2 regions of the Enterobacter sp. Taxon_2 genome follow, and region 1 is predicted to be linked to the other one. Evidence: predicted binding sites of a transcription regulator. Region 1 holds the regulator's gene; the other holds the start of a gene.

Region 1 (5,548 bases):
GCCGCCGCTCGCGAAGGGGTGATGGTGCTCAACGCCGGGCCGGACGTGATGCGCTTTGCACCGTCGCTGGTGGTGGAAGACAAAGACATTGAAGACGGGTTAACCCGGTTTGCCGCCGCGGTCGCGAAGATCGTAAAAGGTTAATACGCCGTCCGCTTCAACCTGCGGGTTAGCCAAATCCCGTGATGCGGACGCTGACGCCATGCCACCGACGAAATGGTGTGCATGGTGTTCAGATGCCCCAGTACGCGCTGCAAATGCTGCTCCAGGGTGCTCATTGGCCCGTGGGTTAACGTTTCCGGCGCTTCCAGAATGTTCGAATCTCCCGACTCACCCGGCGAGTCATATTCCAGACGCTGCTGACACCGCTGCAACGCAATTTCACACGACTGCAAATAGCGCTGCGCCAGATCCGGCGTCAGCATCGTGTGCTCGCGCGCCAGCGTGGTCATGGCGTTAATGTGCTCGACGATAAACTGGCTGTGCGTCACCCACAGCTTCATGTCTGCCAGATAGTGCGAATTAAAGCCCGGCTCCTGCATTGCCTGGTTGAGTGAGTTGAACAGGGCGTTGTGCGCCTGGTTGACCTTCATGCGCTGATAAGCCAGCGGCGACGGCTGCGGGTCGTCGCTCAGGATCAGGCGAATGGCCTGCTGGTCGGCTTCCAGCGCGTCGTGGGCGTTCTGGCGCAGCAGTCCACTTTGCCACTGCGGCCACAGCCAGACCATGCCGCCAAAAGCAATCAGGCAGCCGATCAGGGTATCAATCAGCCTGGCGACAATAAACTGTTCGCCATTGAGCGTGAGCAGCTGCAGGGTATATACCGCCGTCACCGTAAAGCCCACCATCGCCCAGCCGTAGTTTTTGCGGATAATCAGGTAGCTTACCAGCGTGATCGCCAGCATGCCTGCCAGGGTATAGCCTTCCGGCACGTGGAAGTGCAGCGTCACGCCCGCGATGATCAGCCCGGCCATGGTGCCGCCCGCCCGATGCAGAATACGCACCCGCGTGGCGCCGTAGCCGTTCTGAGTGACAAACAGCACGGTCATTAATATCCAGTAGGGTTTCGGCAGATGCAGCGCCATGCCCATCAGGCTGGCGGTACTGAGCATCACGCTAATTCGTGCGGCGTTGCGCAGGGCGGACGATTTAAGAGAAAGATAGCTTTTGAGCGCGGGCAATAGCGGCAGCCGTTTCTGCTTATCCGCCATCAGGTCGCGGGGATAAAGCGGGCGCTGCGTGCGCAACACGCGGGCGATACGGCTGAAGTGCCAGGCGGCAAACTGGCCGACGGGGTTATCCGGATGCTGACGAGCGATTTTCTCCAGCGCGCCCAGCTGTTTGTCCATGTTAAAGCGCGTCGGGTAGCGGTGATAGAGAATATCATCGGCCAGAACGCGCAGGCGTGCGGACACCGTCTGCGCGTTCCAGCGGATCACCGCTTCGGCGTGGCTGCGCTCGACCAGCTTTTGCACCTCCTGCGGGTGGTGCAGGCTCACGGAGATATGCTCCTGCAGATCCAGCCCGACCTGGAAGGTGCGCAGCAGCCGTTTGTACTCGTGGTTCTTGTTGGCGGCGAGCATATGCAGCTGCTGATAGCACTGGCTTATCAGATCCACCACCTTCTGCTGGCGCGTCAGCAGGGGCGGTAAGGATTTTTCCGGATCGGTATGCTGGGTCAGCAGGGTGTATTTGGCTTCGCAGTAATCCGCAAGCTGCACATAGAGCAGGCTCAGGGATTCACGCAGCGGCTGCTCCCGCCACAGCCAGAACCAGAACCAGTTAAACAGGCCGTACCATAATGTCCCCAGGGCGTAGATCAGCAGCGGCTCCCACACCGGCATATTCCCGGCGAGGCTCAGCGTGAAGATGGCCGCAATCAGCGACGCGGGAAGCAGGCGGGCGTGCAGCGAACTGATTTCCGCCGTGACGCCGAGGGTCATCGCCAGCACGGTCAGGATCAGCGGCAGCGGGATATCACGAGCCAGTAACAGCTGTACGGCGAGGCTACAGCCCGCAAACAGGCAGCCGCCGATAATCAGGCGTTTGAAAAAGCGCTTATGCGGCGTGTCCAGACCGGCGATGTTGCAGCAGGCAGGCACGAGGGAAAACAGCAGACCTTGCTGAAGATGTCCGAGGATCAGGCCTATGGCCACGGGAAGACACAACACCAGCGTTTGTCGCAGTGCGTAGTTAACTTCCGGGTGATAGATCAGCCTGCGCCACATGGAGAGTAGAGACAAAAACGGCGTGACACCTTGCGATGGCACGCCGTTTAAGCGGAATTAACGCGTTCCGTAAACCACGATGGTTTTACCGTGGGCAGAGATCAGGTTTTGATCTTCCAGCATTTTCAGGATACGGCCCACTGTTTCACGGGAGCAACCGACGATCTGACCAATTTCCTGACGGGTAATTTTAATTTGCATGCCGTCCGGGTGGGTCATGGCGTCTGGCTGTTTCGCCAGGTTCAGCAGGGTCTGTGCGATACGGCCAGTCACGTCCAGGAAGGCGAGGTTGCCCACTTTCTCTGAGGTGACCTGCAGACGGCGCGCCATCTGGGAAGAAAGACGCATCAGGATGTCAGGGTTAACCTGAATCAGCTGACGGAACTTCTTGTAAGAAATTTCAGCCACTTCACATGCTGTCTTTGCACGAACCCAGGCGCTACGTTCCTGGCCCTCTTCAAACAGGCCCAGTTCACCGATGAAATCGCCCTGGTTCAGATAAGAAAGGATCATCTCTTTCCCTTCTTCATCTTTGATCAGCACTGCCACCGAGCCTTTAACGATGTAATACAACGTTTCCGCTTTTTCACCCTGGTGAATCAGCGTGCTCTTTGATGGGTACTTATGAATGTGGCAATGAGACAAGAACCATTCGAGAGTCGGGTCTGTTTGCGGTTTGCCAAGCACCATGCGCTGTTATCCTCTGTTATAAGCTGTCACCAGAGTCATCAGATGCATCCGGACTCTGGGGTTGCAATCGAATTCTTACCCATACCCTGGGAAGTCGGCTACCGTAACGTTTCGCAGCCAGTAAAGTTTGATGTCCTCTGCATACATGTGTAACGTCAATGTATTACTGTAGCATCCAGAGTGTTTTAGCATAGCTTTCGCCGCGTGTCTCCTGGTGTCTCGCTTCAGCATGATGCAGGTCGCCTTCCATTGCGAGAAATGTAACGCACGCGTAATCTGTCACCAAAAATGCAACGTTGGAGTTTAAGAATATGCAAGCGCGCGTGAAATGGGTTGAAGGTTTAACGTTCCTGGGCGAGTCCGCGTCAGGACACCAGATTTTGATGGACGGTAACTCCGGCGATAAAGCGCCAAGCCCAATGGAAATGGTGCTGATGGCGGCAGGGGGATGCAGCGCCATTGACGTGGTGTCGATTCTGCAAAAAGGTCGTCATGACGTGACGGATTGTGAGGTTAAACTCACGTCAGAACGTCGCGAAGAGGCGCCACGCTTGTTCACCCATATTAATCTGCACTTTGTGGTCACCGGTAAAGAGTTGAAAGACGCAGCGGTCTCGCGTGCGGTGGACCTGTCTGCGGAGAAGTACTGCTCTGTGGCGTTAATGCTGGAGAAAGCGGTAAAAATCACGCATTCGTATGAAGTGATCGAGGCTTAATCTTTTGGCGGGTGGCGCTTCGCTGACCCGCCCTACTAAAGCATGACCGTAGGCCCGGTAAGCGCAGCGCCACCGGGCAAAACAACTCACGCAATCTGCTTCCCCTCCATCAGTCGCTCCACCAGCGGCGTCATGATGAGCTCCATCGCCAGCCCCATTTTTCCGCCCGGCACGACTAACGTATTCATGTGCGAAATAAACGAGCCCTGCAGCATGGCCAGTAGCCAGGGGTAATCAATGCCTTCGAGATTGCGGAAATGGATCACCACAAAGCTCTCATCCAGAGACGGGATGCTTTTGGCGGCAAACGGGTTGGAGGTGTCCACCGTCGGCACCCGCTGGAAGTTAATATGGGTACGGGAGAACTGCGGCGTCAGGAAGTTGATGTAATCTTCCATGGAGCGCACCACCGAGTCCATCACCGCCTCTCGTGAATGGCCGCGCTCGCTCATGTCGCGCGTCAGCTTCTGGATCCACTCCAGGTTAACGATAGGGACCACGCCGACCAGCAGATCCACGTGGCGCGCCACGTCGTGTTGAGGGGTGACCACGCCACCGTGCAATCCTTCGTAAAACAGTACGTCGGTGGGTTCCGGCAGCGGTTGCCACGGGGTGAACGTCCCCGGTACCTGATTCCAGGGAACGGCTTCATCATAGGTATGCAGATACTTGCGGGACTGCCCTTTGCCGCTCTGACCGTACTCTATAAAGGTTTGTTCCAGCAGGCCGAAGTCATTGGCTTCCGGGCCGAAATAGCTGATGTGTTTACCCAGATCGCGCGCCTTACGGATGGCCATATCCATCTCCGGACGCGTGTAGCGGTGAAAGCTGTCGCCTTCGACCTCCGCCGCACGAAGATTCAGCTGGGCGAAAATCTTGCGAAAGGCGAGGCTGGTGGTGGTGGTTCCCGCACCACTCGACCCCGTAACGGCAATAACCGGATGTCTGGCAGACATAGCAACTCCCTGACTTAAAAGGGTGGAAGATCAGCCGTGAAACGCGTTGCGGGGCATGATATTGACCGTCTCATGCAGTTCTGACCACACCAGCACCACGTCGCCGCTTTTCAGCTGGCGCTTAACATCGTTGACCTTTTGCTCAAGCGAGCGTTCCTGTTCACCATAATCGGTGCCTTCGCGTAATACAAAACTTTCAATCAGATTATCGAGTGTTTCGGGAGCCAGATCCTGCCAGGGAATAATCATTTTGCACCGTCCAGATAAGGGGTTAGCCAGTCAGGAATACGCGTCTCAAGCCACATTTTCGGGCGGCGCAGCGTACCGCCGATAAACCCGACGTGGCCGCCGTGCTCGGTCAACTGATAGTGAACGTTGTCGGGCAGGAATTCCTGAGCGGGGATCGAGTGATGATCCATAAACGGGTCATCTTTGGCATGGATGATCAGCGTCGGCTGCGTGATCTTACTGAGCAGCGGCATGGCGCTGCACTGACGATAATAGTCAATCGCATCGGCGAAGCCGTGGATTTTCGCGGTGATCAGGTCGTCGAACTCGCGAATACGGCGCACCTTTTTCAGCTGGCGCAGGCTGACCGGCAGTGTATCCGGGTAGGCTTTCAGCTTACGCGCCGCGTTGGCCTTCAGCAGGTTGAGCAGGTAGCGCTGATAGACGCGGGAAAAGCCTTTATCCATGTGGTAGCTGCACTGCTCCAGCATAAACGGTGCTGAGACAATGACGGCGGCATCCAGCGGGACGCTTTCACCCTCTTTGGCCAGCAGGCAGGCCAGCATATTGCCGCCCAGCGAGTAGCCCACCGCGGCGGTCGGCACGGTGCCAAAGTTGTCCCGCAGCCAGTGTAAAAACCACGTTCCGTCTTCGGTTTCACCCGAGTGATAAATGCGTTTCTGACGATTCGGTTCGCCGCTGCAGCCGCGAAAATGCATCACCACGCCGA
Region 2 (5,548 bases), 1.1 Mb from region 1:
GCCACCACGCGTGAGGAATGCCCTTGGTTTGATGCGCAGGCGGAAAAGGCACTCATCAGCCGCGCGATAGAGGCAGGTAAACGGTGATAGGCGTTTGTCTGGGCTCGCAGCTTATCGGTGAAGCGCTGGGCGCAGCGTTTTGTCATAGCCCGGAAAAAGAGATCGGCAAATTTCCCGTCAGGCTCACAGATGCAGGCAAGGCGAACCCGCTGTTTGAGGACTTTGGCAGCGTGCTGAACGTCGGTCACTGGCATAACGACATGCCAGGGTTGACGCCGCAGGCTAAGGTTCTCGCTTACAGCGAGGGCTGTCCCCGCCAGATTGTGCAATACAGCGAACGGGTTTACGGTTTCCAGTGCCATATGGAGCTAACGCCGGAGCTGGTAGAGTTGCTGATTGAGCATTCGCAGAGTGACCTCCGCCGCGCGGGTGAATTCCGTTTTGTCGAAACGGCAGAAAAACTCCGCTCGCATGATTATTGCGAAATGAACCAGGTGCTGTTTTCTTTTCTCGATAAACTGACCGCCTGACGCTGATGCCTTCTCTGGCACGCCGTTTCGCCAGCGCAATCCCTTTCCTCTAAACTGTAGCCTGCACCGGTAAGGTGATACCGGACGTTCCATTCCGGAATGTCTGGTATGCTCAAAATTCATGATGTGATCCATGGCACATTTTTAGGTTTAATTGTATGATGAATGCGTTTCAGCAAGGACTATCACCATGAGCAAATCATTGAACATTATCTGGCAATATCTGCGCGCATTCGTCCTGATTTACGCCTGTCTGTATGCCGGGATTTTCATCGCGTCGCTGCTGCCCATCACCATCCCCGGCAGCATTATCGGCATGCTGATCCTCTTCGTTTTGCTGGCGCTGCAAATCCTGCCTGCAAAATGGGTCAACCCCGGCTGCTTCGTCCTCATTCGCTATATGGCGCTGCTTTTCGTGCCTATCGGCGTTGGGGTCATGCAGTATTTTGATTTGCTCAAGGCCCAGTTCGGCCCGATCGTGGTCTCCTGCGCGGTCAGTACGCTGGTGGTTTTCCTGGTGGTGAGCTGGAGTTCACATCTGGTGCATGGCGAACGTAACGTGATTGGGGAGAAAACAAAAAAATGATGGCCAATATCTGGTGGTCCCTGCCGCTCACCCTGGCAGTGTTCTTCGCCGCGCGCAAGCTTGCCGCACGTTTCAAAATGCCGTTGCTGAACCCGCTGCTGGTGGCAATGGTGGTGATTATCCCGTTCCTGCTGCTCACCGGTATTCCTTACGAACGCTACTTTGCCGGCAGCAAAATTTTAAACGACCTGCTGCAGCCCGCTGTCGTTGCGCTCGCCTTTCCTTTATACGAGCAGCTGCACCAGATCCGCGCCCGCTGGAAATCCATCATTACCATCTGTTTTGTCGGCAGCCTGGTGGCGATGATCACCGGTACGTCGGTGGCGCTGTTGATGGGGGCCTCGCCGCAAATTGCCGCCTCTATTCTGCCTAAATCGGTGACCACGCCTATCGCGATGGCGGTTGGGGGCAGCCTCGGCGGTATTCCGGCCATCAGCGCGATGTGCGTCATTTTCGTCGGTATTCTCGGCGCGGTGTTTGGCCACACCCTGCTGAACGCGATGCGTATTCATACTAAAGCGGCACGGGGGCTCTCGATGGGCACCGCCTCCCACGCCCTGGGCACGGCCCGCTGCGCGGAGCTGGATTATCAGGAAGGAGCGTTTAGCTCCCTGGCGCTGGTGATCTGCGGGATTATCACCTCCCTGCTGGCCCCGTTCATTTTCCCGCTTATTCTGGCGGTGATGGGCTAAAATTTGCGATGCGTCGCGCAAATTTTATTTTGATTTCATAAGTTGCATACATAATGAGATGTGGATCACATATAAAGCCCTGACGGCTCCGTAAACTACCGATCCATTAACCTTTATGAGGCAAACGCCATGCACCCACGTTTTCAAGCTGCTTTCGCCCAGCTTGCTGAGAATTTGCAGTCAGCCCTTGCTCCCGTTCTGGCAGATGCACACTTCCCCGCCCTGCTGACCGCGGAGCAGGTCACGATGCTGAAACAGGCAACGGGACTGGATGAAGACGCGCTGGCTTTCGCACTGCTTCCTCTGGCTGCTGCCTGCGCGCGGGCCGATCTCTCCCACTTCAACGTCGGGGCCATTGCGCGCGGCGTCAGCGGCACCTGGTACTTCGGCGGCAACATGGAGTTCCTGGGCGCAACCATGCAGCAGACCGTTCACGCCGAGCAGAGCGCCATCAGCCACGCCTGGCTGCGCGGTGAAAAAGCCCTGAGCGCCATTACCGTTAACTACACCCCCTGCGGCCACTGCCGTCAGTTCATGAACGAGCTGAACAGCGGGCTGCAGCTGCGCATCAACCTGCCAGGCCGCGCGCCGCACACGCTGGCGGATTATCTGCCTGACGCGTTTGGCCCGAAAGATCTGGAGATCAAAACCCTGCTGATGGACGAGCAGAACCACGGTTTCGCCCTGTCCGGCGATGATCTGAGCCAGGCGGCGATTACCGCCGCCAACAAGAGCCACACGCCGTACAGCAAGTCCCCGAGCGGCGTGGCGCTGCAGTGCCGCGATGGCCGAATCTTCACCGGCAGCTATGCGGAAAACGCAGCGTTTAACCCAACGCTGCCGCCGCTGCAGGGCGCACTTAACCTGCTGAGCCTGAACGGCTATGACTATCCGGACATTCAGCGCGCCATTCTGGCCGAGATTGCCGATGCGCCGCTGATTCAGTGGGATGCCACCGCCGCAACGCTCAAAGCATTAGGCTGTACGACAATTGACCGCGTACTGCTGGCGTAATCCTTCCGGCGGGCAGAAATGCCCGCCAGTTTGCTGAAAAACCCCTCAGTTGAGTCGCTGTTTCTTGCGCTAACCAGGCGGGTAAAGTAGCCTGAGTTAAATTTCATCCACGCACGAGCCATCTGCATGTTAAAGCGCGTTTTTTACAGCCTGTCTGTCCTGGTCGGCATACTGCTGTTGATCGTGCTCGGTCTCGACCGCTGGATGAGCTGGAAAACCGCCCCCTACATCTTTGACGACCTGCAGGACCTGCCCTATCGTCAGGTTGGCGTGGTGCTCGGCACCGCCAAGTATTACCGCACCGGCGTCATCAACCAGTATTACCGTTACCGCATTCAGGGCGCGCTGAACGCCTACAACAGCGGCAAGGTGAACTACCTGCTGCTGAGCGGCGATAATGCGCTGCAAAGCTACAATGAACCGGTGACGATGCGTAAGGACCTGATTGCCGCGGGCGTGGATCCTGCCGATATCGTGCTCGACTACGCCGGGTTCCGCACCCTGGACTCCATCGTGCGCACGCGCAAAGTCTTCGACACCAACGACTTCATCATCATCACCCAGCGTTTCCACTGCGAGCGCGCGCTGTTTATCGCGCTGCATATGGGCATTCAGGCACAGTGCTATGCAGTGCCGTCGCCAAAAGATATGCTGAGCGTGCGCGTCCGCGAGTTCGGTGCCCGCTTTGGTGCCCTGGCCGATCTGTATATCTTTAAGCGCGAACCGCGCTTTTTAGGCCCGCTGGTGCCGATTCCGGCGATGCATGAAGTGCCGGAAGACGCGCAGGGTTACCCGGCCGTCACGCCCGAGCAGCTGCTCGATATGCAGAAAAAAGAGAAATAACAGCACCGCCTTTATACTTTCTTTACGCCGGGTCTGACGCTTTTTATCTCCCCTTTACGTCGGCTCTTTTAAGCTGAGTTCACTGCCGCTACGGCTTCATTGAAGAATGACTATGAACTCGATAATGAATGCGTTTTTCCTCAAAAGTCTCCGTCCGTATTTTAACCTTCCCGGTTTATCACTTCCTGGCGCACTCAATTCCGGTCTCTGGCTTGATGAAAAAATTGACGCCCTGCAGCACAACATTTCAGTGGAAGTAGCCGATTACCTGGAACGTTACCCGCAGACGAAACATGTAGACGTTTACCTGAACGATATCAACGGCACGATGCGTGGCAAGCGTCTGTCGGTGGAGAGCATGCTGAGTCTGGAAAAAGGCTGTTACTTTCCCCTTTCGGTCTACTCGATGGATCAGAAAGGAAAAATCGCCGCCCCGCTTTATGATGAACCGGACCGGCTGTGCGTTCCGGTCGCCGGCTCTTTGCGTCCCTGTCCGCAGGATCCGCAGCACAACGCGCAGATCCTGCTGACGATGAAAGACAGCGACGATAGCCCCTGCCCGCTTGAGCCGCGCGTGATACTGCAGAACGTGCTGGCCCGCTTCCACCGGCACGGCCTTTTCCCGGTGATTGCCCCGGAAATCGAGTTCTATCTGACGGGACATGACGATCGGGATCCGCAAAATCAGGGCTGTTTTCATATGGATGCCTCGTCAGCGCATGCCGCGCTGTTTGACGAGCTGGAACAGCTGGCGCACCTGCAGCACATCCCGCTGTCAGGGGTCGTAGCGGAAGCCGAGTCCGGTCAGTACGAATTAAACCTGAAGCACAGCCATCGCGTCGTTGAAGTCTGCGATAACGTGCTGGCGCTGCGTCGCCTGACCCGATACGTTGCCGAAAAGCACGGCCTGCAGGCCAACTTTATGGCCAAGCCCTTCAGCGAACTTTCCGGCAGCGGCTTGCACTTCCATTTCAGCCTCAACGACAGCCGCGGCGAAAACGTCTTTGCTTCCCCGGTTAACGCGCTGAACAGCATGGTGCGTTTGTGCATCGCGGGCCAACTGGCGCTGATGCCCGCCTCTATCGCCATTCTTGCGCCGGGCGTCAACGCGTTTCGTCGCCTGCGTAAAAACCTGACGGAACCCGTATTTAACTCCTGGGGCTATAACACCCGCTCCGCCGCCTTGCGTATTCCCTGCTCGGATGACCACAACCGTCGTATCGAGTACCGGCTGGCCGGGGCTGACGCCAATCCGTATCTGGTGGCTGCTACTATCCTGACCGGCATGCTGTACGGGCTGGAAAATATCGACGAGGAGGAGTTGCCCGAACCGCAGCACGATCAACCTGAACTGCCGCTGTTTCAGCAGGAGGCGATTGAGACCTTTGCCCGCTGTCAGTACCTCACCGACAGCCTGGGCGACGCCTTTTCCGAACAGTGGATCGCCTGCAAGCTTTCTGAACTCGACTGGTTTGAACGCATTGTGACCCGAGAGGAGTCACAGCTGGCATAAGGCATAAAAAAAGCCCGCTCGGTGAGCGGGCCGGGTATCGCGAGAGACGATTATTTCTTACGCGCGTACTTCAGTGAATCCAGCGCAACCGCGAAGATAATGATGGCGCCTTTGATGATGTACTGCCAGTACGGGTTCACGCCGATATAGGTCAACCCGTAGTTGATGACGGTGAAGATGATCACACCGGTCACCACGCCGAGTACGGTACCCACACCGCCGCTGAAGGAGACGCCGCCCACCACGCAGGCTGCAATCGCATCCAGCTCGTACATGAAGCCAAGGTTGTTGGTTGCAGAGCCGATACGGCCCGCTTCCAGCATCCCGCCGAAGGCATAGAACACGCCTGACAGTGCGTAGATGATGAGCA

Evidence for each region. Region 1 encodes CRP, which controls carbon source genes, mostly activating them, when cyclic AMP is high. Its sites were predicted from a motif close to ATGTGANNNNNNTCACAT; they were not measured.
Region 2: cdd (cytidine deaminase) is a predicted target of CRP. The motif match lies at 1,862-1,879, and genes of this name have one in related genera.

What each region holds. Positions count from the first base shown of each region.
Region 1 covers NZ_CM178024.1:4,420,211-4,425,758, reverse strand. The annotation lists gene argD (bifunctional acetylornithine/succinyldiaminopimelate transaminase) at 1-144, shown strand, start outside; gene AC4IC4_RS21140 (YccS/YhfK family putative transporter) at 141-2,228, opposite strand; gene crp (cAMP-activated global transcriptional regulator CRP) at 2,286-2,918, opposite strand; gene AC4IC4_RS21130 (OsmC family protein) at 3,230-3,634, shown strand; gene AC4IC4_RS21125 (phosphoribulokinase) at 3,721-4,590, opposite strand; gene AC4IC4_RS21120 (YheU family protein) at 4,621-4,839, opposite strand; gene AC4IC4_RS21115 (hydrolase) at 4,836-5,548, opposite strand, start outside.
Region 2 covers NZ_CM178024.1:3,284,869-3,290,416, forward strand. The annotation lists partial or broken gene AC4IC4_RS15625 (type 1 glutamine amidotransferase) at 1-530, shown strand, start outside; gene AC4IC4_RS15630 (CidA/LrgA family protein) at 721-1,116, shown strand; gene AC4IC4_RS15635 (CidB/LrgB family autolysis modulator) at 1,113-1,808, shown strand; gene cdd (cytidine deaminase) at 1,938-2,822, shown strand; gene sanA (outer membrane permeability protein SanA) at 2,949-3,665, shown strand; gene AC4IC4_RS15650 (glutamine synthetase family protein) at 3,790-5,178, shown strand; gene mglC (galactose/methyl galactoside ABC transporter permease MglC) at 5,229-5,548, opposite strand, start outside.